Regions from separate parts of the Paenibacillus sp. Z6-24 genome, predicted to be linked through region 3. Evidence: riboswitches for the same ligand, from Rfam matches in the RefSeq annotation. Region 3 holds a riboswitch; each other region holds the start of a gene.
What was found. Region 3 has a riboswitch for thiamine pyrophosphate ahead of tenA (thiaminase II). Riboswitches for the same ligand answer to the same signal wherever they lie in the genome.
Positions count from the first base shown of each region.

Region 1: it holds a riboswitch for thiamine pyrophosphate, as region 3 does, so the genes downstream of both, thiM (hydroxyethylthiazole kinase) here and tenA (thiaminase II) in region 3, are expected to answer to the same signal.
Region 2: it holds a riboswitch for thiamine pyrophosphate, as region 3 does, so the genes downstream of both, thiC (phosphomethylpyrimidine synthase ThiC) here and tenA (thiaminase II) in region 3, are expected to answer to the same signal.
Region 4: it holds a riboswitch for thiamine pyrophosphate, as region 3 does, so the genes downstream of both, M1D61_RS20220 (ABC transporter substrate-binding protein) here and tenA (thiaminase II) in region 3, are expected to answer to the same signal.

Region 1 covers NZ_CP096398.1:4,310,424-4,317,948, reverse strand. Annotated here, with positions in the region: gene M1D61_RS18725 (hypothetical protein) at 1-46, opposite strand, end outside; gene M1D61_RS18720 (polysaccharide deacetylase family protein) at 327-1,286, opposite strand; gene M1D61_RS18715 (nuclear transport factor 2 family protein) at 1,581-2,576, opposite strand; gene M1D61_RS18710 (DUF1129 family protein) at 2,898-3,566, opposite strand; gene M1D61_RS18705 (alpha/beta hydrolase) at 3,824-4,660, shown strand; TPP riboswitch at 4,848-4,947, shown strand; gene thiM (hydroxyethylthiazole kinase) at 5,061-5,858, shown strand; gene thiD (bifunctional hydroxymethylpyrimidine kinase/phosphomethylpyrimidine kinase) at 5,938-6,756, shown strand; gene thiE (thiamine phosphate synthase) at 6,743-7,399, shown strand.
Region 2 covers NZ_CP096398.1:4,803,517-4,811,041, reverse strand. Annotated here, with positions in the region: gene M1D61_RS20795 (alkaline phosphatase) at 1-800, opposite strand, end outside; gene thiC (phosphomethylpyrimidine synthase ThiC) at 1,060-2,802, opposite strand; TPP riboswitch at 3,143-3,247, opposite strand; gene M1D61_RS20785 (hypothetical protein) at 3,705-3,845, opposite strand; gene M1D61_RS20780 (hypothetical protein) at 4,183-4,326, shown strand; gene M1D61_RS20775 (DEAD/DEAH box helicase) at 4,515-7,525, shown strand, end outside.
Region 3 covers NZ_CP096398.1:215,375-222,899, reverse strand. Annotated here, with positions in the region: gene M1D61_RS00970 (energy-coupling factor transporter transmembrane component T family protein) at 1-671, opposite strand, end outside; gene M1D61_RS00965 (ABC transporter ATP-binding protein) at 668-2,317, opposite strand; gene M1D61_RS00960 (ECF transporter S component) at 2,295-2,891, opposite strand; gene tenA (thiaminase II) at 2,888-3,574, opposite strand; TPP riboswitch at 3,743-3,845, opposite strand; gene M1D61_RS00950 (SDR family NAD(P)-dependent oxidoreductase) at 4,259-5,167, shown strand; gene M1D61_RS00945 (SDR family NAD(P)-dependent oxidoreductase) at 5,295-6,212, shown strand; gene M1D61_RS00940 (TIGR01777 family oxidoreductase) at 6,809-7,525, shown strand, end outside.
Region 4 covers NZ_CP096398.1:4,664,740-4,672,264, forward strand. Annotated here, with positions in the region: gene M1D61_RS20205 (bifunctional 2',3'-cyclic-nucleotide 2'-phosphodiesterase/3'-nucleotidase) at 1-798, opposite strand, end outside; gene M1D61_RS20210 (aspartyl-phosphate phosphatase Spo0E family protein) at 1,192-1,380, opposite strand; gene M1D61_RS20215 (pyridoxamine 5'-phosphate oxidase family protein) at 1,666-2,082, opposite strand; TPP riboswitch at 2,298-2,406, shown strand; gene M1D61_RS20220 (ABC transporter substrate-binding protein) at 2,494-3,543, shown strand; gene M1D61_RS20225 (thiamine-binding protein) at 3,670-3,960, shown strand; gene M1D61_RS20230 (ABC transporter permease) at 3,960-4,754, shown strand; gene M1D61_RS20235 (ABC transporter ATP-binding protein) at 4,786-5,604, shown strand; gene M1D61_RS20240 (TatD family hydrolase) at 5,601-6,467, shown strand; gene M1D61_RS20245 (response regulator) at 6,609-7,525, opposite strand, start outside.

The DNA.
Region 1 (7,525 bases), 970 kb from region 3:
GCAGCAGATCGTTGTGCAGCTGGTTCAGGCATTCGCCGAGAGTCATGGTGTCGGGCTCCTTTGTATACAGGGAATGGCTGCCGGTCATCCTATAGATGTACCGGCATAATTATTATTTATTACCCGCATATCTCTATTTTGAGTAAATAAATCTAAAAATGCAAAAAAAGGCCTAATGCTACCACTTCCTTTCAGGGAAGAGGCAGGCTCAGGCCAGGGTTGATTATTTATTTATCGCAGGGCTGCGGTTATTTTAACTTGACCGGATCTGCTGGATTCTCCAGCAAATAGAAGCCTTATGCTGGATTGTCCAGCAAATTGAGACGTTATGCTGGATTGTCCGGTAAATTAAGCAGATGCTTGACTGTAGTCGTCGAAGTCACGTTCATGCGCGGCAGGTACATCGGATCGTCACCGGGATGCACATAGCCGGGGCGTACCGTAAAGGCCATACGGTATCCGTTCATTTTAAGATCATAGACCATTTTGGGATCGTATTCTCCATAAGGGTAGGCAAAGTATGGTGTATCAATGCCGGTTTTGGATTTCATGAGCTGGATATCATGGGTGAAGCGTGCGCTGTCCTTGCCGGCTGCATAATATTCGGCGCACTGTACAAGCCGCTTGTAATGCAGATTGTACGTATGACTGTGATACTCGAATACATCGCGGGTCGCTTTCATTTCCTTGCGGGAAATGGTGGTTTTGGCGGTGGGGATGAATTTTTGCTTGTGATCCTTGAGCTTGGTACCGACGATGAAGATTGAGGCATGGAAGCCGTACTTTTTAAGTACCGGATAGGCATAGACCACATTGTTCTGATAGCCGTCGTCAAAAGTCAGGACGACTGTTTTCTTGGGCAGTTGGATCTCGCCTCTCACATAGCGCTCCAGTTCTTTGAGCGTAGCGGTATAATAACCCTCGTCATGCAAATATTTGATGCCTTCTTCAAAAGCTTCCAGATTGATGCGCGCGTTATTTGGTTCAACATTATACTTTTCAGGTACGACGTAGTGATACATCAGCACCGGGATGTGACTGGCTTTGCCGGGAGGGGCGCTGTGGCTCACTTCCGAAGCGGAAGCGACATTGGCGGCTCCTTCGGGGACTTCGCCGTTCAGCGTCTTAAACAGATCATCGGTCATATCATATGTGGCCCTGCATGTCTCATAGGAGAAAGCGGAAGCATGTGGATACTTCAGGCTCAGCACATAGAAGGTCACGACGAAGGCGATGGTGATATACAGTAGGATGATGAATAGATTACGGATACGCCGGATTCGCATTTCGCAGGCTCCTTTTCTGTCAACTGAGTGAGCAGAATTAAACTGCCCTTATATAACATCGGAAAAAGGAGTCTGAAATTTTATGCTACTGTCGAATCATGTAGAATGTCCTATATAAACGGACTGATCATCCCGGGTTGTCCTTTTTGCAGGCCTGTCGGACCGGATTAGGGACGACTTATAGGAGACGCCCGGCATGCGGATACGGCAGCAGAGCAAAAAAAGCCGCTCTCCTATATGGATGGAGAGCGACTGTGGAAGCCGGAGTGCGAATCTATTCCTGCCCGGCTGTTATTAGAACATCGTATTTTCATTGGCGGATTGCTCCGGTACCGGCTGGCTCAGTGTCCACATCTCGGCAATCTGACCATTCTCGATCCGGAAAATATGGGCGACAGCCGTACCGCGATCATCGGCACTATTTTGCATCTGGCTGTGAACGACGACCAGATCGCCTTCAGCGATCACATTGACCACTTTGGCTGTGCTGTCCGGATGCGCACGGAACTCGGTCAGATAATGGCTGGTGAGTGCGTCACGGCCGTTAGCGATGCCGGAGCCATGCTGAACGACATTTTCACTGACTGCTTCGTTGGCAGCATCGGTATTATGCTGATTGAAAAACGATTCATAGAAATTTTTGACAAAGTTCGCATTGGCTGCAACAGTAGCTCGCGGCGTATCGGCGACAGCCGCTTCGGTAGAAGTCGACGGCAGCAGATCAGCCGGCTTCTCGGAACCGGTCAGCTGGGATGGAGCCACGCTCCAGTGTTCGGCGATCAGATTGTCCGCGATTCGGTAAATGTCGACTACAGCACCAGCGGAAGCTTTGGCTGCATCTCCTGCCGGTGCGGATGGCTCGGAGAAGACAGCGACCAGATCACCCTGGCCGACCATGCCGCGTACAGTGAATTTGTAATCGGCATTCTGCTCGAAGAACGGTGTAAAGTAGGACACGAATCCTTCACGACCGGTTGCGGAAGCCGAATCATGCTGTACATAATCTTCTGCCACATACTGGTTGACCTTGTCCAGCTGATGACCGTTGAATACATCGTTATACAATCCAAGCACCAGCTTTTTATTGGCGGTGATTTTGGTCTCTTCGGCGGAAGCATTGGAAGAGCTGTCCGGTGCGGCAGGATTGGCTGTATCCGGAGCCGTACCGCCGGAATTCTCGGTATTCGGAGTGGTGCTCGGTGCCGGTGCACTGGAATTATTGTTGCCCGAGCATGCGGATAATACCGTGATCAGCATCAGACTTGCAAGCAATAGACTGGTTTTTTTCATAAATAAAACTCCTTTGATTGTTCGTTGTGTACACCATGATTCATGATGTCAGGCTGCTCTCGTTATATTAACCATTTGCTTAGCCGGCGAATGCATGTCTGCCTCTATTATAAAAGACGGGCACAGCAATTGCGAAGTTGCGGTACAGCGGCTAGTATTCCGCTGTTACTCAGCTTTATGGTTATGCTGCGCAAGACATTTCTGATCACAAAAAAAGCCTCCGCTGCGCAATTGACCGGAGGCTTCTTTCTATATTAAATGCAGAATGCCGTAGTTGCTGGATAATTCGAACAACAAACAAAGCGCAGCGGAGCCAACCACTCAGCGGCGCATAAAGATAAGCTTCTGGCCGAGAATCCCGATAATGCACAGAATCAGACTCACCCACGGCGAGATGACCAGCACCGGCATCACATTGCGCAGATAGGTTCCGACGACAATGATCGCAATCATGACGATCAGATAGGACATGACCGAGCGGGCATTGATCTGCATTCGCGGACGGTCCAGATCGCTCTTCTCTACAGGTTGATCGGCGACGCGGCGAACGAGTTCGACCAGTACAATCGCACCGGCAGCGACCAGGATCAGGGTGGAGAGGCTGATTTCACCGACAACGCCCGAGCCGCTGATATTGATTTTGAAAAAGCCCATCAGTGCCTGCAGCAGGAACACCCATGTAAGCGCGACCCAGACAATCATCAGATAATACATCGGTTTGCTCAGCTGCCGGGCCTCCGGCAGATTCTCGATGAGCTGATTGGCATAACTGTCCGATTCCTTGCCAAACAGCTGGCGGGCACTTTTGCCTTTTTGCTGGGCGTCCAGCAGGTGCCGTCCCATCTCCAGCAGCAGTTCCTCACCCGATTCGCGGCGGATACGAGCGTCCCGTACATGCACGATGACATCGTCATAATAGCTCAGATTATCCTGTTTGAGCTGATCGCGAATTGAATTAATATCCTTTACCAAATGACGCACAGTACTCATAATCGTTCCTCCAATCGTAATCAATTGTACCTGAATATATCCCTATTTATACCGGCTGCCTATAGTGCCGGAGATCGGTCTGGAAGCTATTATTCTGCCACACTTTTGCTCCATTGACAATTGAATTCCCGGGATGCTACTATAATGTTACTTTAAATCATATTAAACTCATCGGAATTATTTAAATTAAATATTTCACCTTTAAAAAAATAGGAGTTTTCTGATTATATACACAGCTATTGCGGGGAGGAATCATTATGGAGAGGAATATCGTTATTCGCCATCAGGAAGTGGATTTAACAGCCAGTATTCACTATCCGACGCATGACCGTCAGACCGATACACAGGGCAAAGGCAAGGACCGTACACCGCTGATTATTATCTGTCACGGTTTTGTCGGCAGCCGGATCGGTGTGGACCGCTTGTTCGTCAACAGCGCCCGTGAACTGGCTGCTGATGGATACATGGTCGTTCGCTTTGATTACGCGGGCTGTGGGGAAAGCAGTGGACTATATGGTCAGCAGGGACTGGACTCCATGGTCGCGCAGACCCGCACTGTGCTCGATTATGTCATGAACTGCAGCGATATTGATCCGACCCGGGTCACGCTGATCGGTCACAGCCTTGGCGGAGCGGTAGCAATACTGACTGCTGTCCGCGATCACCGGATCAAGCATCTGGTACTGTGGTCGGCGGTGGGTCATCCTTTTAATGATATTGTGAAAATTGTCGGTCGCGAGACGTATGATCAGGCGGTAATCGAAGGGGAAGCGGATTATCTGGGCTACTGCTTCAAGCCGGTTTACTTTGAGTCGCTGGGCAATTACCAGCCGTTCATCGAAGCGCGCCAGTTCAGCGGCGATGTATTGGTCGTGCATGGTACCGGGGATGATGTGATTCCGGTGGATTATGCCTTTTTGTACCAGCAGGAGTTCTGGACCCGGCAGGAAGGGCGCTGTGACAAGCAGATTATTTTCCAGGCGGATCATACGTATTCTTCCGGTCCGCATCGCCGCGAACTGCTTCGTTATACACGCGAATGGCTCGCCGGACGTGAAGCGGCACAGACGCAGTGGCAGCACTGGATGATCTGACCGTTTGGCATATGTACATCTTATAAGGCTGTGTATGGATATTAAAGCTCTGTAATGGAGCATGAACCGGCACGGCTGTGGATTTGACAGTCGGCGGATATCCTTATAAGATCGTAACTATAAAGAGACCAGAGGACACCGGCAGCGCAAGACGTTCGGTGTGCAATCCTTACTCATCATATTGCTTTGAATTCACTAGGGGAGCCGCGAGGCTGAGACGGATTATGTCCGGACCCTTGGAACCTGATCTGGGTTATACCAGCGGAGGGAAGTGGACGCGGATTTCACTCATGCCTATACGGCACGATATACCTGAATGAATGATACGACCCATTGATCTCCTGCTGGAGGTGAATGGGTCTTTTTTGTATACAGTTTGTACAGTCGAGGAGGAGAAGGGATGTCTTATTTGCAAAAGGTGCGTGAGCAGAATCCGCTCATTCACAATATTACCAATGTGGTGGTGACCAACTTTACAGCCAATGGGCTGCTGGCTCTGGGAGCTTCGCCCTTTATGGCGTATGCGCATGAAGAAGTGGCGGATGTCGCCGCGATGTCTGGAGCGGTCATGCTGAATATGGGCACGCTCGATGAATATACGGTGCAGTCCATTCTACTGGCAGGACAGTCTGCCAATCGGGCGGGAGTGCCGGTTGTGTTCGATCCGGTTGGAGCGGGAGCAACCGCTTATCGCACAGATTCGGCCCGCCGGATTAGCGAGCAGGTCAAGATCGATTTTCTGCGCGGCAATGTGGCAGAGATTGCGAATGTAGCCGGAGCCGAATGGAATATCCGCGGCGTCGATGCCGGGGCAGGAGAGGGAGATCGTACTCAGTTGGCCCGCCAGGCAGCCGAGCAGCTGGGCTCCATCGTGATTGTGACGGGGGAGGAGGATATTATCACTGACGGTCAGGCGACCCTGACGGTGGCGAACGGACATCCGCTGCTGACCAAGGTGACCGGTGCAGGGTGTCTGCTCAGCTCGGTGGTGGCCGCTTTTGCAGCGGCTGCCGGAGGCCGGGAGCACTGGCTGCAGGCAGCAGCGGAAGCGCTGGCTTTCTACGGCATAGCGGCAGAGATGGCAGCAGAGCGTACAGAAGGGCAGGGAACCGGCAGTTTTCAAGTGGAGTTCATCAATCAGCTGTCCCTGCTGACTCCTGAACAAGTGCAGCAGCGGGCACGGATCGAGACCCTGTAGATGTGGCCAGGCTTGGCAGGATAGTCAGGCAGTACATTTTATATCCCTATATCCCTAATTCAAAGGAGTGCAAACAAACATGAGCATCCATCAGGCATTAACGATCGCCGGCTCGGACAGCGGCGGCGGAGCAGGCATACAGGCCGATCTGAAAACTTTTCAGGAACTCGGCGTCTACGGCATGTCGGTCATTACGGCAGTGACCGCCCAGAACACGGCAGGTGTACAGGGCGTCTATCCGGTCGATCCGGAAGGCGTAATCCGCCAGCTGGATTCGATCGGGGAAGATCTGGCACCCGAAGCAGTCAAGACAGGGATGCTGTTCAGCGCAGACATTATTCATGAAGTGGCACAGGCGGTGCAGCGATATGGCTGGCGCAATCTTGTGATCGATCCGGTCATGGTCGCCAAAGGAGGCTCCGTACTGCTCCAGCAGGAGGCGGTTCAGGCATTGACCAGGCATCTGCTGCCGCTCGCCGAGATCGTCACACCGAATGTGCCGGAAGCGGAACTGCTGACCGGCATGAGCATCCGGCAGCTGCAGGACCGGGAAGAAGCGGCCCGCCGACTGACCGATATGGGCGCACGCTATGCGATTGTCAAAGGCGGTCATGATCTGTCGACAGCAGGTGCCGTCGATGTGCTCTACGACGGGCAGAACTATCATTATCTGGAGACACCGCGCATCGATACGCCGCATACCCATGGAACAGGATGTACGTATTCCGCTGCAGTTACCGCAGAGCTCGCCCGGGGCCGCTCTGTGCTTGAAGCGGTGCATACCGCCAAGCAGTTTATCCAGGCAGCGATAGAGGATGGGCTGGGGATCGGTTCAGTACACGGTCCGACCAACCATTTTGCCTATCGGCAGAGGGGGTATACTCATGAGCCGTCCTGATACCGACATCATGCGCCGCTGGTTGAAGCTCTATCTGGTCATGGGCAGTGTAAACTGTACAGAGACGCCGGAGCAGGTGCTGCGCCAGGCGATTGCCGGGGGGATCACCATGTTTCAATTCCGGGAAAAGGGAGTGGGCGCACTGACCGGTACAGCCTGTGTTCAATTGGCCCGACGTCTGCAGGAGATCTGCGCGGAGCACGGGATTCCCTTTATCGTAAATGATGATCTGGAACTGGCACTCGAACTGAATGCGGACGGCGTACATGTCGGTCAGGACGACGAAGCCGCTTCGGTCATTCGCCGCCGTCTCGGTCCGGACAAGATCGTTGGCGTCTCGGCCCATTCGCTCGAAGAGGCGCAGCAAGCGATCGCAGATGGAGCGGACTATCTCGGAGTCGGCCCTGTCTATCCGACCATTTCCAAGCCGGATGCGGAGGCGGTGCGGGGCACGACGGTCATCGAGCAGCTGCGCACTGCCGGACTGGATATTCCGGTAGTCGGCATCGGAGGCATCCATGCATCCAACGCCGCTCCGGTGATCGCTGCGGGAGCGGATGGCGTCGCAGTGATCTCTGCCATTGCCGGGGCGCCGGACAGCCGTGCAGCCGCCGCCGAGCTGGCCGGGATGGTGACCCGGTAAACACCGTACCGGATGCTTGAGATCCGGCTGATGATATAAAGAAAGAGCAATCCACACAAAAAGTCACTCTACCGGTATACGGAGACTTCCCGTATTTGGCAGAGTGACTTTTTATAATGTGGGCGG
Region 2 (7,525 bases), 480 kb from region 3:
ATATCCGGGAGGGATACGGTTGGATTGTATTTGTTGCCCAGTTCATTATGCGCCTGGAACATCTCTTCGTTGGCGAACAGACCGAGCAGTTTGCTGCCTTTGGAAGCTTTCATCTCGGCGGTATCGGTGACATAGTCATAGCCCAGTTTCTTGGCACGGTCGACGAGATTACCCTGGGTACCTTTGCTGCCTTCCGATGGGTCTTCAGCCGGAGCGTCCGGATGAGCACCTGCTGTTCCTTTTGGATACCAGAAATCTTCGCCTCCGCCGAGCAGAACGTCGATTTTGCTGTTCTCAATGTACTGCTTGGCGATCTCGCTCTGTGCGGAACGGTTCTCTACATGAGCGCCAAAGGCCGCGCCTGTCGCATCCGTTACCTGGCTGGTCGTTACGACGCCGGTGGACATGCCTGCTTTTTTGGCCAGTTCCATAATGGTAGTGACCGGCTTTTTCTTGGCATCCATGCCGATCGCACCATTGTATGTTTTGACACCGGTCGCAATCGCCGTTGCAGCCGCGGCAGAGTCTGTTACCAGGCTATCGCTGGAACTGGTGCGTACGAGTCCGGACACCGGCATTCTGTCCATTTCCAGGGTACCGTTTTTGCCGACAGTGGCATAGCGGATAGCGTTGCGGCTTGCTTCGCCCATACCGTCTCCGATAAACAGAATAATATTTTTGGGAGCCGTCACTTTTTTGGCCGCGGCGGTAGCTGCTGCATCAGCAGTCGTGAAGCCGCTGGTGAAGAGGGGCACACTTAATACAGCGGCAGCGCTCAGAGCCAGGGTTGCTTTTTTCATGGAAGAGGTATTCAAGATTGTCACACTCCTAATATGTATTCATATGATACATTGATCATATATCTCATTTGTCATATAAAAAACCTTATTTTGTAAATGTGATATAAAATTGCATATTTACCCTTGCTTAATAATAGGCTGCCAGCATGCAAAGTTCCCGGAACGGACACTATGTACAGTGACTGTTCCGGAAATTTGCTGTTATATGTCTTAGAGGAGAGGTCGAATGATGGATATTACACTGACTGTCACTGCGGAATCAACTATAAATACGGCTGCCGCCAGCCTTGAATTCCTGTGACTTCTCCTGCATGGCCTGTTCCACTTCGGCAGAGCCATATTGGTCACGGATATCGTGGGTAATCTTCATGCTGCAGAATTTGGGTCCGCACATGGAGCAAAAATGAGCACTTTTGGCGCCTTCGGCTGGAAGGGTCTCATCATGGTAGCTCATCGCCCGCTCCGGATCGAGTGAGAGGTGGAACTGATCGCGCCAGCGGAATTCGAACCTCGCTCGCGACAGTGCATCATCCCGCTTGCGTGCCTGTGGATGACCTTTGGCGAGGTCGGCAGCATGGGCGGCGATTTTGTAGGCGATGACGCCTTCCTTGACGTCTTCCCGATTGGGCAGGCCGAGATGCTCCTTGGGTGTGACATAGCAGAGCATGGCAGTTCCGTACCAGCCAATCATCGCCGCTCCGATCGCTGAAGTAATATGGTCATAGCCAGGGGCAATATCTGTCGTTAACGGACCCAGTGTATAAAATGGCGCTTCGTCGCACACTTCCAGCTGACGGTCCATATTTTCCTTGATCAGATGAATCGGCACATGACCCGGTCCCTCGATCATTACCTGCACATCATGTTTCCAGGCGATATGAGTCAGCTCTCCAAGTGTACCCAGCTCGGCAAACTGGGCTTCATCATTGGCATCGGCAATCGAACCCGGACGCAGCCCGTCACCAAGGGAAAAGGTAATGTCATACCTCTTCATAATCTCGCAGATCTCTTTAAAATGGGTATATAGAAAATTCTCCTGATGATGCGCAAGACACCATGCCGCCATAATCGAGCCGCCGCGGCTGACGATGCCTGTCACCCGATTGGCCGTCAGCGGGATATAACGCAGCAGTACACCGGCATGAATCGTAAAGTAATCGACCCCCTGCTCGGCCTGCTCTATCAGCGTATCGCGGAAGACTTCCCAGCTCAGATCCTCAGCACGGCCGTTGACCTTTTCCAGTGCCTGATAAATGGGAACCGTACCGACGGGCACGGGAGAATTGCGGATAATCCACTCCCTTGTGGTATGAATATTTTTGCCGGTGGACAGGTCCATGATCGTATCGGCACCCCAGCGGATCGCCCAGGTCATCTTTTCCACTTCTTCCTCGATGGAGGAGGCGACAGCCGAGTTGCCGATATTGGCATTAATTTTCACATGAAAATGGCGGCCGATAATCATCGGCTCACTCTCCGGATGGTTGATGTTGGCCGGGATTACCGCTCGTCCGGCAGCGACTTCGGCACGGACGAACTCCGGCTCCATGCCTTCACGCAGGGCGATAAATTCCATCTCCGGCGTAATGATTCCCTGGCGGGCATAATGCAGCTGGGTGACATTGCCGCCGGGGATAGCCGCCGCAGGCTGGCGGTGAGCCTGAGGGAATATTTCGGCGCCCTGTCGAACTGCCCGTTCACTGTCCAGAAATCCGTTATCCTGGGGCAGTACCTGTCTGCCTTCATACCGCAGCGTATCGCAGCGTTCCTCGATCCAGCCCTGGCGCAGCGGCACCAGTCCCTGACGAATATCAACGGGCTGCCCGGTATCCGTATAGGGTCCGCTGGAATCATAGACATGAAGCGGAGGATTGGGTACGGCCTCTCCGCGTATCTCACTATCGGATAAAGCAATCTCGCGTACCGGTACCTGAATGTCTGCCCGTGATCCCTGAATATATACTTTGCGGCTGCCGGGTAATGGTGTCTGATAAATAGCCATAATGCAAAAAACCTCCTCGCGAATGTGGATATCCGCCAGGAGACACACTAATACAGGGAGGAAGCAGCAGGAGTATACAGGATGGGCTTCAGTGCTGACAATCTGCGGTACAGCGAGGAATCAGAGAACGGCAGTCTTTGAGGTTCACGATCTTTGTTCCAGCAGGAATCTTATTGGGGCCTCAGCAGCCATAAGTTCGTCAAACCGGCAATCGTCTATTCCCATCGGCCTGCTGCCTATGTATCTGTGCAGACTGACAATCGATCCTCTCCACTTCCTCCCGCAGACAGCACAAAGCCGCCTCCGGGCAGGAAGCGGCAGAAACCGTATCGTCGTATCAACGAAGTCTCAACCACTTTCCTACGCTGGCATAACCCAGATCAGGTTCAAAGGGACCAAAGCAGATGCTTTATCTCAGCCCGTACAGGCGCCCCTAGTGGATACAGTAAGACTATATGCCGGATCACTTGTATTTGTCAAATTTAATCCTTTTCAGGGAACAAATGTATAACGAAATGGAAGTAAGAAGCAGGAGCTATTTATTCAGTCTTTCAACGCAGAACATCTGCGTTGAAAGACTGATGTTTATACGTAATTTTAAATATATAATTTGGTATATATAGCTGGCGCAAGCAGCGAAGGTTCATAATTTCATTCCGGGAGATGATTGTATGCCTACATGGCCCAGCTGCATATGAGCAGCCTGGCGATTCTGCTGACAATCGTGTGCCGCCGATCGGTTGTACGACTCCGGCAGATGAAGCACAGCGTATCCTAATAGACGATAACGATTTTGAAAGAGCCTCGGAAATGAATAAAAAAGACTCAGCACTGGCGTGATGCCGGTGCTGAGTCTTTTTCTTTTGCAGATGGCTGATTGTTATCTGCCGGTCTGTACTTGATCAGCTACCAAACATACAGGCAAATATACAAACAGCAAAACGGTAAACCATTCCTGGAAATTGGATGACCAGATCAACACCAGCTTCAGCCCAGTTGGCACGTGACCATGCGTTATTGGATTGCTTTACCTGGGTATCCATTATAAATTACCTCCTTTCACTAAAAGTAAAAGCCTCTTCATACCGATTACAAAGTGCATATGATTCGTACTTAAGCCATTGCTGTAGGGAAATCCTGATTGCAACCTCAATTTACATACGTGGAAAATAATGGTTCGTTGCTGGAAATTGAAATTCAGGCATACATCGGTAACGCGATGTACCTGTTCAAACCTGTTCATCCCCAGGTCTTTTTACTGCGCGGATATCTATTTCGGGCTGTACAGGCTGCTGCGTCTGGTGAATGCGCTGCCGGATATGGCATAATCGAGTAAGCGATAAGCTGTGCTTTTACTGTCAGGACCAAAGGAGAAATTACATGAGTGAACCGGAACAACCGATTCAACCGATTACGGTCGAAAGTGTATTGATTGTCGATACCAAGGGCAGCTTTCTCACCCGGCAAGTACCGGAGATTCAATTAGAGCTGGCAGGCATACCCGGCGACCGGACGGATCTGTGAAGGGGAAAATGTACCCTGCCGCCAAAAAGCGCCGCGGCATCGTCTGTTCGGTAGAACGGGAAGGCCTGATCCGCCAGGGAGATATGATAAAGATCGTGAAGGCGCATCTGTGATCTATGCAGATGCCAATCCTAAGATAGCTGCAAGGCAAAAAAGGCTGAAAGATACAGCCGGACAGGAGCATACTTATGAGCACTGAATTCAATCTGCCATCCATTCAGCTGTGGTGCGGCAAAACTTCCTACAGTAAAGGAATGGCTTATTACCGTGCAGGCAAGGTCGCTTTTACCCGTTATGATGACCACCGGAGGCAGTATGAAGCGAGCGTACAGATCCGGGCGAATCAGCAGGAGCAGGTGCGTCTGCATTTTGATGAAGCCGGTAAGGCACATGCACACTGTACCTGTCCATCGCTGGCTTCGTATACCGCTTATTGCCAGCATGTAGCCGCCGTGATGATCCATGTCTACGAGTCGGGCGAGCTGGGTCTGCCGCCGGTACTGGCCGCAGGTACAGACAGCAGCATACCGGCTGCCGGTCATGATCTGCCCGAATTGCCGGTTCATCCAGCTGCCGCAGACCGGGAGCAGCTGCTGGCCGCCGAACTGCTGAGCCTGTTTACGAGCCCGCCGAGGCGACCCGGCGGAAGAAGGAATTATTTTGAGACCCGCACAGCGTTGACCATTGAATGGATCTGCAGACCGGTGGCCTATGGCAATGGACAATACCGGCTTGGTCTGGAAATGAAAGCAGGATTGAAAAGGCCGTATGTGGTGCAGCATATTCAGGAATTGCTGGAATGTGTACGCAGCCGTACGAGCTATGTACTCTCGGGTCGATTCACCTATGATCCGGAGCTGCACAGCTTCAGCCGGGAAGATGATGAAGTCATCCGGCAGCTGCTGCTGATTCAGCGGGATGAGCAGCCCGAGCTGCCGCCAGACCGTTTGACCGGCAAACGTACGGGCAGCAAAAATGCTATGCCGGCCGCAGCGGTGCAGCATAACCAGCGTATACTGATGATCCCGGTCTCCCACTGGCCGCATCTGCTGCAGGCACTGATCCGCACACCGGCGGCACGGCTGGAGTATCAGGGACAGACCTTTGCCGGTATCACCCACCATATGGGACCGCTGCCGCTCTATTTTGAACTGGATCTGCTGGAAAAGGACGATGGAGATGAAGATGCATATCCGCAGCAATCTTCCTCCACCAGCCGCAGAAAACGAAAGCAGAATCCGCGGATGTATCAGCTGCGTATGGAAGGCGTTCAGCAGATGATTGTGCTCGAATCCTACGGGATGGTGATTCATAACGGTGAATTGATCTCGCTAAAAGAAGAAGATTGCCACCGGCTGAGCGGACTGCAGCAGCTGCTGGCTGCCTCGGATCATCAGCAGCACCGGCTGATTATTCCGCAGGAGCAGCTGGAGCCGCTCGTACAGCAGGTTATCCCTGGATTGACACGGCTTGGCAATGTACAGATGACCCGGCGGGTATCCGAAGTGGTCGTACAGACACCGCTGCAGGCCAGACTTTACCTGGATCGTGTTCGTGACCGGCTGCTGGCAGGTCTGGAATTCCAGTATGGGGATGTCATTATTAATCCGCTCAGTCCTACGCCCGCACAGGAAGACGAACGGATTCTGCTGCGTGACGGTGAACGGGAAGAGCAGATCCTCCAGCTGATGGATGAAGGTTCTTTTACCGCCACCGAGGGTGGATATTTTCTGACCGATGAGGAAGCGGAGTATGAGTTCTTGTATCATATCGTTCCGCGGCTGGAAAAGCTCGTTCAGATCTATGCCACTTCTGTCGTGAAATCGCGGATTCAGGATCCATTGGCGCCGCCGCGTATGACGGTACATACGGATTCGAGGCATGACTGGCTGGAGTTCAGGTTTGAGCTGGATGGCATTCCGGAGTCGGCGATTGTGCAGGTGCTCAAATCGCTGCAGGAACAGCGCCGATATCACCGTCTGCCAACTGGGGCATTTCTGCCGCTTGAAGACGAGCAGTTCCGCCAGGTGGCTGATTTTATCCGCAAAACAGGAATGGCACTGCCTGTCGATGAACAAGTGCTTGAAGATGGTGTATTGTTCCGTATACCGCTCATTCACGGGCTGGAGGCGCTGGATGCCCAGGATCAGAACGAAGTGGTCCGGTTTGACCGTTCGGTAAGAAAGCTGCTGGAAAATATCCGCAATCCCGATCTCTATGATGTTCCGGTGCCGCCGCTGCTGGCACCAATTCTGCGGGACTACCAGCAGTACGGTTATCAGTGGCTGCGTACGCTGGCCCACTATGGATTCGGTGGGATTCTGGCAGATGATATGGGGCTGGGCAAGACGCTGCAGAGTATTACCTTTATTGCTTCCGTATTATCGGATATTCGCAGCAGCGGCCAGCCGGCGATCGTCGTGTCCCCCGCTTCGCTAACATATAACTGGCAGTATGAATTTCGCCGGTTTACACCCGATATCCGCACTGCCATTATCGATGGCAGCCGGGCTCAACGCGAGCGGCAGTGGCAGGAGATACAGCGCCCAGGCAGTGAGGGATTGTCGGTGGATGTGATTATTACTTCCTATCCGCTGCTGCGCCGGGACATAGAATACGCCGGGAAAGGGTCCTATCATACGATGATTCTGGATGAAGCCCAATCTTTCAAAAACGCGCTCACCCAGACCGCCAGAGCCGTCAAGCAGATTAACGCACGTCACCGATTTGCCCTGACCGGCACACCGATCGAAAATTCGGTCTATGAGCTGTGGTCAATCATGCATGTGATTATGCCGGGCCTGCTTGGGACGCGCAAGGAATTTGCCGATCTGGAGGCACGTACGATTGCCAAGCGGATTCGTCCGTTTGTGCTGCGGCGCATGAAGTCGGATGTGCTGAAGGAACTGCCGGACAAGCTGGAGACGACCCATGTGTCCGAACTGCTGCCGGAGCAGAAAAAAATATATGCCGCCTATCTTGCCCAGCTGCAGCAGGATACGCTGGAGCATCTGTATGAGAAGAATTTTGCCGAATATCAGATCCGTATTCTGGCCGGACTGACCCGTCTGCGCCAGATCTGTTGTCATCCCGGCTTGTTTGTGGAAGATTACCAGGGAGGCTCCGCCAAGTTGGAGCAGCTGCTGGAGATTATTAACGACTCCAGAGATGCCGGCAAGCGAATGCTTGTGTTTTCCCA
Region 3 (7,525 bases):
CCCGTCATCACCGGCGTCAGATAATACGTCCGGTCCCGCGTTCCCGTGAATCCTCTCGCCTCCATCGCCACTGCAATCCGTTCGGACTTGCGGATGCCCTGGGTGAACAGCGGCAGCGCGTAGCGTGCAAAGGCTTTCCAGCTGTTTTTCTGTTTGTAGCCGCGAATCTTGTGGGCGGACTTCATCTGCTGCAGCTCGCTCTGAAACAGCGGGATAAAGCGGAATCCGGCCAGCATGCCGTACGCCCACTTGGGCGACAAGCGCAGCTGGTGGATCAGGCTCATCATGAGCGCCGTCAGATCGGTCGTCGAAGTGAACAGCAGCCCGTACGTGACAAAGCCCAGCATCCGCAGCCCGATCGTCAGTCCGTTGTTCATGCTCTCCTCGGTAATACGGAACCAGGCCCACTGCCAGAGAACATGTTCGCCTTTACCAAATGCCGCCAGCATCCAGAAGATCAGCACGAAGAAGAGCGTGTACGGCAGCAGACGGCGGAGCAGATAGGATAACCGCCAGCCGCCCAGCGTAATGCCGATCACAACAGCGAGCAGCCAGAGGCACAGCGTGATCACTGGATCGGAGATGCCCATCAGCAGGAACATGACGAGCAGATGAGCGATCAGCTTGCACGATGGATTGAGCGTGGACAGCCAGGAGCCGTTACTTTTCATATGATAACGCGCTCCTCTCGCTGATGGTTCAACCGGTAATGCAGCGGCGCGATAATGGCGCTGTCCTGCAGCAGCTTCTGATCGGTGAAGAGGCGATACGGCGTACCATCGTAAGCAACCTCGCCCTTCCCGAACAGGATCACCCGGTCGGCATGCTCATCGACCAGATCCATATCATGGGTCACCATGATAATCGTCGTGCCCTGCTGCTGACGCTGCTTGAGCCGACGGATCAGCTCTGCCGCTGTCCGGGCATCCTGGCCAAATGTCGGCTCATCGAGCAGCAATAGCTCCTGGTCGAACAGCAGCATCGTGGCGACGCTGAGCCGGCGCTTTTGTCCGAGACTGAGAGTAAAGGGATGCTGATCCTGGTAATCCTCCAGTCCGAACTCCTGCAGCAGCTGTACCGTCTTCTCCCGCAGCAGCTCTTCCGGCCATCCCCGCTGTCTGCCGCCAAAGGCAATCTCGTCATACACCGTATCGGTTACAAACTGCAGCTCCGGATTCTGAAAAACAAAACCGGCCTGCGCATACAGGTCACGATCCGGCCATTTGCGCAGCTCCTTGCCCTGCAGCATAATCCGTCCGGACAGCAGCGGCTCCAATCGCAGCAGGCTTTTGAGAAATGTGCTTTTGCCGCTGCCATTCTGCCCGGTGATGGCGATCCACTCCCCGGCAGGCAGCGACAGATTGATCTGCTGCATGACCGGACGCTTGCGGTAACCGATGCTGAGCTGGTCGGTTTGTATGATCACAGTGCCGTTCGCAGCGGATACATTGGAGGATAAGGTATGGATTGACGATGCTGCAGAGGACGAAAGTGAAGCCTGACGGTCACGCTCCATCCGCTCCCTTAGCTCATGGCGCAGCACATCTGCCAGCGGATGCGATGGATCATTCACCACCTCCTGCCAGCTGTACGGAAACAGCCGTGGCAGCCAGATCCCTGCCTCTTCCATCTGCTGCCGATAATGGGTCACGATATGTGCCGGCTCCCCATCTGCGATAATCCGCCCATGGCGATCCAGCAGAATGACCCGGTCCATCCATTCGATACAACCGTCCAGTACATGCTCGACGAATACCATCGTTTGACCCGTTTTGCCCGCAATCTCGCGGAGCAGCCCAAATACGTCCCGGCGGCTGACCGGGTCCAGTTGGGCAGTCGGCTCGTCGAAGAACAGCACTTCCGGTTCCAGTGCCAGCAGACAGGCCAGCGCCAGGCGCTGCTTCATGCCGCCGGACAATGTGTCGATCGGCGTATGAGGCTCCAGCTGTAAGCCGACCATCTGCATCACCTGCCGGATGATGCCATCCATCTCGCCGCGCGGCACACGCCGATTCTCCAGGCTAAAGGCGATCTCCTCATCCACATGCAGCATGCAGAACTGGGTATCCGGGTCCTGGAACATCACGCCGCAGGCTTCCTGCCGGTAAATCTCTCCTTCTACTTCGGCTTCGACATGATCGGGGATAATGCCGGACAGTGCCGACAGCAGCGTTGATTTGCCGCTGCCGCTCGGTCCGAGGATCAGTACCTTTTCCCCGCGGGTGATGGACAGGGTGATTCGATCCAGCACCCGCACCGTCTCTTCCTGATGATCAAAGCCGACCGACAGTTCCTTACACCCGAGATGCCACTGCATGCGGTTTCCCCTGTTTGCGGCGTGACTTCATGATTTCATACGGATTCAGCACACCGGTACGGGCCAGTGCTTCGACGATCACCTTGGCCAGCAGTCCGCCCAGCACGATGCCGCTGATCACGTGAATGCCCAGCGTCAGGAAGAACATCTGGGTGGTATAATAGCCGAGTCCGTTGGCGACCAAATTGTAGGCAATGCTGCCCACCGCAGCCAGTGCTCCAGACAGCATCAAGGTGAATACGTTGTACCGCTTGTATCCGAATATGGCAAAAGCAATCTCCGCGCCCAATCCCTGAAATACCCCAATCAGCAGCGCAGACAGTCCGAAATGGCTGCCGGTCAGCATCTCTACTGCCGCCGCCGCGACTTCGGCGATCAGCGCGGCGCCCGGCTTGCGAATAATATAGGCGACGATTGGACTGGCAATAATCCAGATGCCAAACATAAATCCTGCTCCGATCGGCCCGACCAGCGCGGAGATCGGAATCCACAACGTCGACCAGCCCAGATAGAGTACCCCGCAGGCCACCGCGAGAATAACGGTCAGCACGACCTCTTTCATTTTCCAGTTCATACGGAGGTCACCTCCAGCTGCACCGGCCAATCTTCCAGCGTATAGGCCATCTCCCAGAACATATATTCAAACTGGCAGCTGAGGATAAAATGCTGCTTCATCCGCTCCCTGTGCGCCGGTGTCGATGCCGCGGCAATCTCGTCCAGTCGTGTACAGAATCGACTCGTAATCGTATCGGTACGATTGCCGTAGAAATCGATCCAGTCATAGAACGGATGGGATACATCCGGCTTCACGTCTTCCAGCAGCCGCTTGCCGATCTCCCAGTACGTCCATGGACATGGCAGCAGTACGGCGAGAATATCGCCCAGATCGCCTTCCTGTGCAGCGGTCAGCATATGACGGATATAGTTATGCGCGGACGGCGCTACCGGATAACCCTGCAGCTGTTCGTACGGTACTCCGGCGACATGGCAGAAGTTGTTGTGCGGATGCACCTCGCTGTTCAATACAAAGGATATCTGCTGATTGAACATGTCCATATCTTCGCGGCTAGTACATTTGGAGATCGCGGTACCATAGATCCGCATAAACGAGTTCAGGTATTCAAAATCCTGCTTTACATAATGGACTAGCTGCTCCGGCTTGAGGTCCCCCCTCGCAATACCCTGCACGAACGGATGGTGATAAATCGCCTCAAATACCGGATCGGCCGCCTGTCTGATTTCTGCTGAAAAACTCATACTGTCATCTCTCCCTTTGCTGATGTGTTCGGAAAGAACCTCCCTTGGGAAAATGGATGCTCACCGGCGGCCCGCTCTAGGGACAGTGCCGGATCACGTTAGCTGATGCTGCATATCCACGCAAAAAAGCCGCTCCATATGGAGCGGCAGAATAATGGCATAGTTAGCCCTGCTCGGTCTCCACTTTCCTACGCTAGTACGAACTAGATCAGGTTCCAAGGGTCCGAGGCAATCTCGTCTCAGCCAGTGAATGGCTCCCCTAGTGGTCTTTCACAATATAAGATTGCTGTCGCAGCATTCCTGTACAGGCTGTACAAAATACATGTGACAGAAGTCTCTTTGATTGCCTCTTACTCTACACAGCATCCGGCCGGCTGTCAAGATCATCGATGGCGATCATAGACCGGATGCCTGCGGCGGTATGCCACCTTGCTCTGCACTTTGCCAGCCAGCCAGTTTCATGCATGACTTTATGAAAGAACTATGGAAATTGGTGCAACAACGAGTAAACGCCGGTTCGATCGGGTATGTGTATTACATTGGAATGCAGGAAATAACAGGAAATCCATGACTCGTCGCCCACTCTGTGCCCGTATCGGCAAGGGGGCATGACGAGAATATGTGCAAACGATATCCCAACGAACGCATATTCAGACATCAGCTCTATCCTGGGAGGGAACATAAATGCCACGAAATATACCGCACGACCAGCTAAATGTAGTCATTACCGGAGCTTCCAGCGGCACAGGACTTGGACTTGCACAGCGGCTCGCCGCCGAAGGCGCAAGCGTCGTTATCGCTGCCCGCCGCACTCATCTGCTCAAGCAAATGGAGCAGCAGTACGCGCCCAAAATCTTTGCCGTCACTGCCGATGTGAGCCGGGAAGAGGATATTGCCGCCGTATATGAAGCAGCGATGTCCCAGCTTGGCCAGATCGATGTATGGGTGAACAACGCAGGCGCGATTGCGATCGGCCCCTTTACCGAATCGCCGTTATCGTCACTCGTACAGATGACCCGGATCAATCTGCTCGGCAATATGTATGGCAGCCATTATGCGCTGCGCCAGTTCAAGCAGCAGGGCTACGGGACGCTGATCAATGTCTCTTCCTTTGCCGGCAAACTCGCCTTTCCGTATCTGGCTGCCTACAGCGGCAGCAAAGCGGCAGTCTCCGGCCTCAGCTATGCGCTGAATCAGGAGATGCAGCTCGAAGGACATCAGGATATTCATGTCTGTGCCGTCCATCCATGGGTGATGAATACGCCGTGGACCGGTCATGCTGCCAACTACAGTGGTCACGAGATTGATATGAAGCCGCTCGATGATCCGGATGATATTATCGATGCCATGTACCGGCTGATCGACCATCCGCAGGAGAGTGTCGAAGTCGGCTTCAAGGTTAAAGGAACAGCCCTATCCAGCAATCTGCTGCCGCGAATGACCGAGAAAATCAGCGGCCAGTTCGTCCAGAACATGATCTACGAAGCACCACCGGCCGAGTTCACCGCAGGCAGTCTGTATGATCCGGTATTTGAAGGCACCGGGGTTCACGGAGACGGGCATGGTCATCCACGGCCCGATGATGGGAAATAATCCACTGTCCTCTGACACATAGGCAGCATGAGGATTCTACTTGTCGATATGCAGCCGATCCGATTGGCCCCGGGAACACACGGGTATTGATGTACAAATCCATTTATCCAGAACAGGAGGAATGAATATGGTTCAGAAAATTCCGCATGACCAGTTAACTGTCCTCATCACCGGTGCATCCAGTGGTATCGGCAAAGGGGTCGCCCAGCAGCTCGCCGCTGAAGGCGCCAATGTAGTGCTCGCTGCCCGCCGTACCGAATTGATCGAGCAAATGGCTGCCGAGATCGGTCCCAATGCGCTTGCCGTAACAACTGATGTCGGCCGGGAAGAAGATATTGCCCGCCTGTTTGACGCGGCCATGTCTGCTTTTGGCAAAATCGATGTATGGATCAACAATGCCGGTGTTGGCGCGATCGGTCCGTATACCGAGATTCCGACAGCCGACCTGACCCGTCTGGTCGAGACTAATGTGCTGGGTACGATGTATGGCAGTCATTATGCATTGCGCCAGTTCAAGCAGCAGGGACATGGCACACTGATCAACCTCGGCTCGATCGTCAGCAAGGTTCCTTTCCCGTATTACACCGCTTATGGAGCGACCAAGTTCGCTGTAGCCGGATTGAGTGCTGCACTGTATCAGGAGATGCAGCTGGAAGATCAGCAGGATATTCACGTCTGTACCGTGCATCCATGGGCGACCGATACGCCATGGTTTGAGCATACCGGCAACTATACCGGTCACCGGGCCGAAATGAAGCCGATGGACGATCCACAAAATGTGATCGATGCCATCATTGATCTGATCGACAACCCGCAAGAAAATGTGGAAGTCGGCGCCAAGACCAAAGGAACGACCATTTCCAGCAATCTGATGCCCGGTCTGACCGAGAGCCTCAATGCCAAATATCTGCAAAAAGTGATCCAGAGCGCACCACCCGCCGGCTCCACCTCCGGCAGTCTGCATCAGCCCATGCTGAGCGGGCAGGATGTGGATGGTGGTATCCGTGAACGTATGAAGCACGAACCGAACCAGCTGCCCGATTAAATGGATAGATAGCGGGTAAAGCATGGAAAGCCTGGCGAGCAATCAGACATATGGAGCCCCGGCTTCGCTGCTGTCTTTTGCTTCTGGCATACAAGAGATATCTATTGACGGCTCACCACTTTGCAGCTGTTCTTTTCCGCTACGGGAAAGGGCAGCTGTTCTGCTGTCTGCTTGCTGCGGCAGCATTCGACGTTATCATTGCATAACAATATCATGTATCCTAATAAATACATCGCCATGTAGATGACAAAGCTCTCTTCTACCTATAGAATAATAGGTTGGAAATAGCATTAAACAGTAGATACATAACAATAATAGGTCGGTATATTCCTATTTTGCTTTTGTGCGGGCAGAATCATGGAGCGGCGGCAATATCTTGCAGACAGCTGTTTGCTATATCGGGCAGCCTGCCAAATAGTGATCCAAATCCGTTTTATTTTACGAATCACCTTTCGTAGCCTGCTTCCGTGGTTTATTAATATAGTGAACAGTTGTTCCGTTTATTCGTGTTTTAGTTTAATTTCGAAATATTTCCCATCTGCTGAATCTGCGAATAACCGGGGAATTCACTATACCTCATGAAATGGGCTGGTACTATGTCTGGTAAAATTGTGCTCGCTGGCGGCACAGGATTTATTGGCCAGTATTTTGAAGCCGGATTCAGGGAAATGGGTTATGACGTCGTTATTATTTCCAGGCGGCCGGGTCATGTATCCTGGAATCAACAGTCTGAAATTGTAGACGCACTGGAAGGTGCGGAAATGGTCATTAATCTTGCCGGAAAATCGGTAAACTGTCGCTATACCGAGCGCAACAAACGGGAGATTATGAATTCCAGGCTGGAGACAACACGTATCCTTGGAAATGCTATTCTCTCCTGCCAGTCACCGCCGGCTCTCTGGTTTAACTCCAGCACAGCTACGATCTACCGGCATTCCGAAGATCGTCCGATGACCGAGTCGACAGGCGAGATTGGTACCGGTTTCTCTGTAGAGGTTGCCAAGGCGTGGGAGCAGGCTTTTTTTGAATTTGAACTGCCTCATACCCGGCAGATTGCCTTGCGAATCGCTATCGTGCTTGGCCGGGGCGGAGGGGTTATGGTCCCCTATCAGAATCTGGTACGCTATGGTCTTGGCGGCAGGCAGGGTTCCGGCAATCAGCGCTTCAGCTGGATTCATGTGGATGATCTGTTTCATATCGTCCTGTTCTTGCAGGAACGCAGCCATCTGGATGGCGTGTTCAACTGCTCTGCGCCGACGCCGGTAACCAATAGTGAACTTATGGCTGCTCTTCGCCAGGCAATGGGGCGCAGG
Region 4 (7,525 bases), 620 kb from region 3:
ATAAAGTACCGCGTTCTCCATCATATTGGTTTGCGGAGCATCATCATAGCCGGTATGGGCAGCTGCAATAATAATGTCTGCACCTTTTTCTTTCATTTCCGGCACGAATTTTTTGGCAGTCTCCACAATATCCTTGGTGATGACCTTGCCGTTCAGGTGGCCGCCATCCCACTGCATGATTTGCGGAGTGACCAGACCGAGTACGCCTACTTTGAGCGTGTGTTTTGCTCCGGCTTCGTCGGTTACTTCTTTATCCAGAATAACGTACGGTGTAAAGTAGTTTTCGGTACCTTCACCGTTTCCGTTGTCTTTATAAATATTAGCGTTCACATAAGGGAACTTGGCACCTTTTACAGCCTGATTCAGAAAATCGAGTCCATAGTTAAACTCATGGTTACCATAGGTTGCTGCATCAAAACCGAGCGGATTCATGGCTTCATAAATCGGATGGGTCGCATTTTGAGCGAGCGGTTCGATTTTGGCTACATAATCACCCAGCGGTGTGCCTTGCAGCAGATCACCATTATCGATCAATACACTGTTCGCAGCTTCGGCGCGCGCCGCTTTAATCAGCGTTGCCGTCTTGGCGAAACCGTATTCATCCGTAGGTTTGTCTGAATAGTAATCATAGTTCACCATATTCGTGTGCAGGTCAGTTGTCTCCATCAGACGAAGCTTAACCGTTGTACCTGCAGTAGTTGTATCCGCCGCAAATGCCGGCATAGCCGTGATGCCAAACAGGTGCAGCGCTGCAATCGCCGCTACTGTTTTCTTGAGTGTCTTTTTCCCCAGATTCAAAATCAAAACCCCTCCCGAATATATTCAGCACATATACGTTCTCTGATTCTTTCAGTATAAACGCTTACACTCATCTATGTATAAAGCATATGTAAAGCGGGTGTGAAATTGATTTACGGATTTACACTACTATTTACATATTGCTGAAATAAAATGAGAGTGTAGACGCATAAAAGAGCAAAGCATATAGTGACATGATAGAATCTTATACTATCAATTGATATATTTGAAGGGATATTTGATTCATTTTTACGATTTTTACTAAATTAGTTACAAAAAAGACGTATATATAACATATATACGTCAGATATTATTCGTTTTTTTATCCAAATCCAGCAAACCAAAACAAAGGACATGCTGCTCTCTGTGATGTATGACGGCTTATATATATCCTTATTGACTCATACCGGTTGCAGGTTGATTCCCTTTGCGGTGTTTATGCTGTAAATAAGAGTCCAGAATACGATCCAGCTGTTCGGACTGGTCGATCACCCGGTGATCGCGGATTCCGTGCTCTTCGGCCATCTGGTTCAATATGCGGCGTTCCTGTTCAATCTGCTGCTCGATCTTTTTTAGGTCCAAGGAAAGCACCTCCTGTAGATTACCCCTTTCACTTCTTGCAATTACCTTATATTTGAAATAGATAAAATTTGTAGTAATACATTGTTTATACCCTAAATTCATGCTGTTGATCAAGTTTCTAGGGTCCCTATTTTATCCTTTTATTGGAAGCAAAAAATGACAAAAAATCCGGTGCCGATTCTGTAGTATGCCTGCGCATTTTACAAAATTCGTCACCGGATTATACAATCTTATGCTGAATCACTTGTTACAGGAATGCTGTCAGGTATTCGACGGAAAGGCGACTTAGCTGTTCCAGGTCTGTTTCTGACCTTCTTTGTCGGTATACTCAATCGTCTGTGGTGTAATATCAAGTACCACATAGTCGGGATCATCCGGTCCGGAGAACCAGTTTTTGAATTCGTCTTTCCAGACGCGCTGCTTCAGCTCGTCATTCGTGGACACGGCACAGGTCGCTTCGATCTCAACCACTTCGTTATTGCCGCCTTTTTCATAACCAAGCAGCAGATAGCAGTTCGGGTTCTGTTCCAGTTCATCCACTTTTTGTGTTTTGCGGTCTGTTGCCAGATGAATGTTCAGACCTTCATTATATACGGCCATATAGCGCACCTTTGGTTTATTGTTCTCCACTGTGCCAAATGCACAAAAACGGTTCTCTTCCAGTGCTTTAACGATAGATTGTTCTACTGGTGTTTGACTCATGATCAAGCTCCTTCCGCGATATGGACTTGGATAATTCAACACGCCTGTACTGCATGGCGCTGAATTTTAGATAGTACTTAACTTTGAGTGCCTATACTGGATACTTACCCGGTCAGCAAGAAGCTGAACCTTCCCGGCCTGTTCCACCTTTCCCGGATGCCTCTCTTGCTGGACAGCAGGCAGGCACTCGTCTATAATTACAGCTAGAAAAAGCGCATACGATCTGGGGGAGCTGGGCTAGCCGGCTGAGAGTGTATTCGACCAATACAGACCCTTTACCTGATCTGGATAATGCCAGCGTAGGAAGCGAATCAAGCATTGTATGTGTCTCATACGATATGCACCTATGACGTCCCGATCCGGGGCGCTTTTTTTATATCTTTTTATATAGAAGGAAGAAGGGGTAACGAAATGAACAGACACTGGAACAAGCTTCTGCCGCTATTGGCGGTATGCCTGCTGCTTATCACGGCAGGATGCGGAGGTCAGAGCGGAAGCAGCAGTCCGGCAGCCGGCGGTCAGGACACCGCAGGCACGAGCGGCAGCGCACTTAAGGATGTACAGGTCGTGCTGGACTGGACACCGAATACGAACCATACCGGTCTCTATGTCGCCCAGCAGATGGGTTACTACAAGGATGCCGGATTAAATGTAGAGATTATTGCGCCGGGACAGGGCGGTGCAGATACGATGGTCGCCTCGGGCAAAGTGCCATTTGGCATCAGCTATCAGGAGAGCGTGACCCAGGCCCGTGTGCAGGGTGTACCGCTCGTCTCCATTGCAGCCGTGATTCAGCATAACACTTCCGGTTTTGCTTCGCCGGTCGACCGCGGAATCAAGACGCCCAAGGATATGGAAGGCAAATCTTATGGCGCATGGGGCTCACCGGTTGAGGAAGCGGTTATGAAATCGATCATGACGACTGACGGCGGGGATGTAACCAAGGTGAAAAGCGTCAATATCGGGGACGCCGACTTTTTCACAGCGGTTAAAAAAGGCATCGACTTTGCCTGGATCTTCTACGGCTGGACCGGCGTGGAGGCCGAACTGCGCGGAGAGCCGCTCAACATGATGTACGTCAAGGATTATTCACCGAATCTGGACTATTACACACCGGTCATCGTGACCAACGAGAAGCAGATTCAGCAGGACCCCGATCTGGTCAAGGCATTCATGGCAGCAACCGCCAAGGGCTATGAATATACAATCGCCAATCCGGACAAAGCCGCAGATATTCTGATCCAGGCGGTACCGGATCTGGACCCTGAACTGGTCCAAGCCAGCCAGAAGTGGCTGTCACCCAAATATCAGGATGATGCCAAACAGTGGGGCATGCAGAAGCCTGAGATCTGGTCCGGTTATGCCGACTGGATGTATGAACAGGGTCTGCTCGACGACAAGCTGGATGCTTCCAAGGCATTTACCAACGACTATCTGCCTGCAGCAGACAGTAGTAAATAAGAAGCAAAATCAAGCAGTACGGCTCCCGGGCGCTGAATCGCCGGCCGTATCGCTGCCGGTATCATTAATTTATTTTGCCTGATCGAATTCAATACTACAGTCATTCTACCAGGAGGTTATTAAATCATGGCTACGACACTACTGAGCATTCAGGTCATTCCGAAGACCGTTAATAATGAAAATTCCTATGATTACGTCGATGCCGCGATTGCGGTCATTCAGGCTTCCGGACTGAAATATGAAGTGCATCCGCTGGAGACGACGCTGGAAGGCGAACTTCCGCAGCTGCTGGAGGTTGTACAGAAGATGCATGAGGCGCTGGTGGAAAAGGGCAGCCCGAGTATCATTTCCCAGATCAAAATCGCACATAATCCATCCGGCATCAGCATGGACGGATTAACGGAGAAATACCGCTAATGTCCATCAGAGCATGGTGGAAAGGCATATGGCCGCCCTTTGGGGCGGTCGTTTTGTTACTGGTGCTATGGCAGATGGCTACCTCCCTTTTCCAGATTGAGGACTGGATTCTGCCAAGTCCCGCCCGGATCGCCCGGGAAGCGGAGAAAAGCTACGTCAGTCTGCTCGGGCATACATGGGCGACGCTGAAGCTGACACTGGCCGGATTCGGCATCGGGGCAGCGACCGGATTGATCGTCGCCGGTGTGCTGCACTATATTCCGTTTCTGCGACGGGCCCTCTATCCGCTGCTGATCCTGAGCCAGAATATTCCACTGATCGCCCTCGGGCCGCTGCTCATTATCTGGTTCGGATTCGGGCTATTGTCCAAGCTGATCGTGATTGTGCTGGTCTGCTTTTTCCCGATTACGGTGGCTGCACTTGGCGGGCTCGCCGGGACCGACCGTACGATGATGAATTATATGCAGATGATCGGCGCGACGCGGGGCCAGATTTTCTGGAAGCTGGAACTGCCCTACAGTCTGCCGTCGATCTTTTCCGGACTCAAGATCGCCGCTACCTACAGCATCATGGGCGCGATTATCGCGGAATGGATCAGCAGCAGCGAAGGTCTTGGCTATTATATGCTGCTGCAGCAGTCTGCCTTCCGCACCGACCGCATGTTTGTTGCGATCATGATCGTGATCGCCTTTAGCTTGATCATGTTCTCGCTGATCGTGCTGCTGGAGAAATGGTGTGTACGCTGGCAAAATGGCAGTAGCGCCATTAGTAAAGGAGGAACCGATCGTGTCTGAACAACCCGGCCTAGCAATCACAACAGGAGAAATGGCGGAGCAGGAGAAAAATGTCTCTGCTGCCGACTCCCCGACAATTCGCACTCCCTTCCTGGAGCTGCGCGGAATCAGCAAGTCCTTTGCCCAGGGAAAACAGCAGCTGCAGGTGATGGAAAATATCTCGCTGACCGTGCATGAAGGTGAATTTGTATCGGTGATCGGACCTTCCGGTTCCGGCAAAAGCACACTGCTGCAGATGATCGGCGGCGTCATGCTGCCGGATCAAGGCGATATTATGCTGCAGGGGCAGCGGATTAACGGACTCAAAGGCAAAGCCGGCTATATGCCGCAGCAGCCTGCCCTGCTGCCCTGGCGGACGATCGAGAAGAATGTGATCCTCGCTCGCGAGACAGCCGGGTTGCCGCGTCAGGAATCACTGAATCTGGCTCGTACATGGCTGGATAAAGTGGGCCTGGGCGAATTCGCGCGTGCCTATCCGCATACCCTGTCCGGCGGCATGCAGCAGCGGGTTGCCTTTTTGCGGGCACTGCTCGGACCGCAGTCACTGCTCTGTCTGGATGAGCCGTTCAGCGCACTGGACGCTTTTACCCGCAGCGAGATGCAGTCCTGGCTGCTGCGGATCTGGGAGGAGAACCGGCGGTCGGTCGTCTTTATTACGCATCATATCGAAGAGGCACTGCTGCTCTCGGATACGATCTACGTGCTGTCCAGCCGTCCGGCTCATGTGATGCAGAAGGTCAACGTGCCTTTTCCAAGACCACGGCGTGAGGAACTGACGGATACGCCGGAATTTATCACGCTGCGCAGACAGCTGACCGAAGCGCTGCGAGCGGAGTTGAATGTGCGATGAGCGATTCTATTTTTCTTTCCCCTCTCCATGCTCATCGGCTGGCGGAAAAGCAGGTTCCGCAGCAGCGACTGTCTCCGTTGATCGATAGTCATATTCATCTCGACCAGTATGGGGATGACGAGATACAGCAGATGATGCAGGGCCTGCCGGAGCATCAGGTAGAGTCGGTCGTTGCTGTCTCGATGAACATGGATTCCTGTCAGCGGACCCGTCAGCTCGCCCGGCGTTATCCGGGCTTCGTGCATTCTGCGTATGGATATCATCCCGAGCAGCCGCTTCCTGATGATCAGCAGACACTGGAGCTGCTGGAATGGATAGAATCCCGCATCGATAGTGCTGTGGCAGTCGGCGAGATCGGGCTGCCCTATTACCGTCGTCAAGAGCTGGCCGGGCAGGGTCAAGCACTGGACGAAGATGGATATATCCGGCTGCTGGAACAGTATATGCAGCTGGCTGCCCGGCATGACAAGCCGGTGGTACTCCATGCCGTCTATGAGGACGCCGATACGGTCTGCCAGCTGCTGGAGCAGTATCGTATCCAGCGGGCGCATTTCCACTGGTTCAAGGGCTCCGAAGCCACGATCAAGCAGATGGTACGGCGAGGATATCATATTTCCTTTACACCGGATATTGTGTATGAACCGGAGATCCGCCGACTGGCCGCACTTTATCCGCGTGAGCTGGTGATGGCCGAGACGGATGGCCCCTGGCCGTTTGAAGAACCTTTTGCCGGGCAGTCTACTCATCCGCGCATGACTGCAGACGTATGCCGGACATGGGCAGAGATCCAGGGATTGAGCGAACGGGAAGCGCGGCAGATTCTGTATACTAATACATGTGCCTTTTACCGGATCAATCAATGATGTATCCATGATTCGCTCAGTACAAAATGCAGAGAGATTTCTGTTCATGCAAAAAAAGCCTGATCCGTATAGAAGGATGGATTCCTTCATGCAGATCAGGCTTTTATTTGTATATTGACATCCGGAGGCTTCTCAAAAGCCCTAACCATCACTCTTCATCGAAGGTATCGGGCTCAGCCATACGAGCAGCATCGAGAACAGCTGCTCCATCTGCAGCGGCTTGCTGAGATAATCGGAGGCTCCTGCCTGCAGGCAGCGCTGACGGTCATCCTTCATCGCTTTGGCGGTCAGGGCGATAATCGGCAGGTCTTTCCATTGCGGCTGACTGCGGATATTCTCCATCGTCTTGTAGCCGTCCATGATCGGCATCATAATATCCATCAGAACCAGATCCGGCTGGCCCTGCTCCATCATTTCCAGTGCTTCCTTGCCGTTGTAGGCACTCATGACTTCCACGCCTTTGGATTTGAGGGCACCTTCCAGAGCGAAAATATTACGGAAGTCATCATCGACTACCAGTACTTTTTTGCCCTGCAGTACTTTCAGCTCCTCCGGCAGACCGGCGGGCACGGAAGATGCCGTTTCCGGGCTGTTCGGTGTAGTGTCTTCGGGCATCGAAGGAATATACAGTGTAAATGTACTTCCCTGGCCCACTTCACTCTCCACCGTAATAAAGCCGCCCAGCAATTGCGAAAACTCGCGGCAAATCGATAATCCTAATCCGGTTCCGCCATAATCACGATCCGTACGGGCACCGTCCGCCTGACGGAATGCTTCAAAAACAACCTGCTGCTTGTCCGCCGCGATGCCAATCCCGGTATCGGTTACCGAGATGGCGAGCATGCTCTCCGCGTCTTCCGGCAGGCTGTAACCCTCCGCCAGCTTGGCTTTGTCTGCTGGAGCAATCCGCAGTTGTACTGTGCCCTCGCTCGTGAACTTGAATGCATTGGAGAGCAGATTTTTGAGGATTTGCTGCAGTCTTTTGCCATCCGTATAAAAAGTGGGCGGTGCATCATCATCGACTTCATTGTAGAACTCTAGATTTTTCTGTTCAGCCA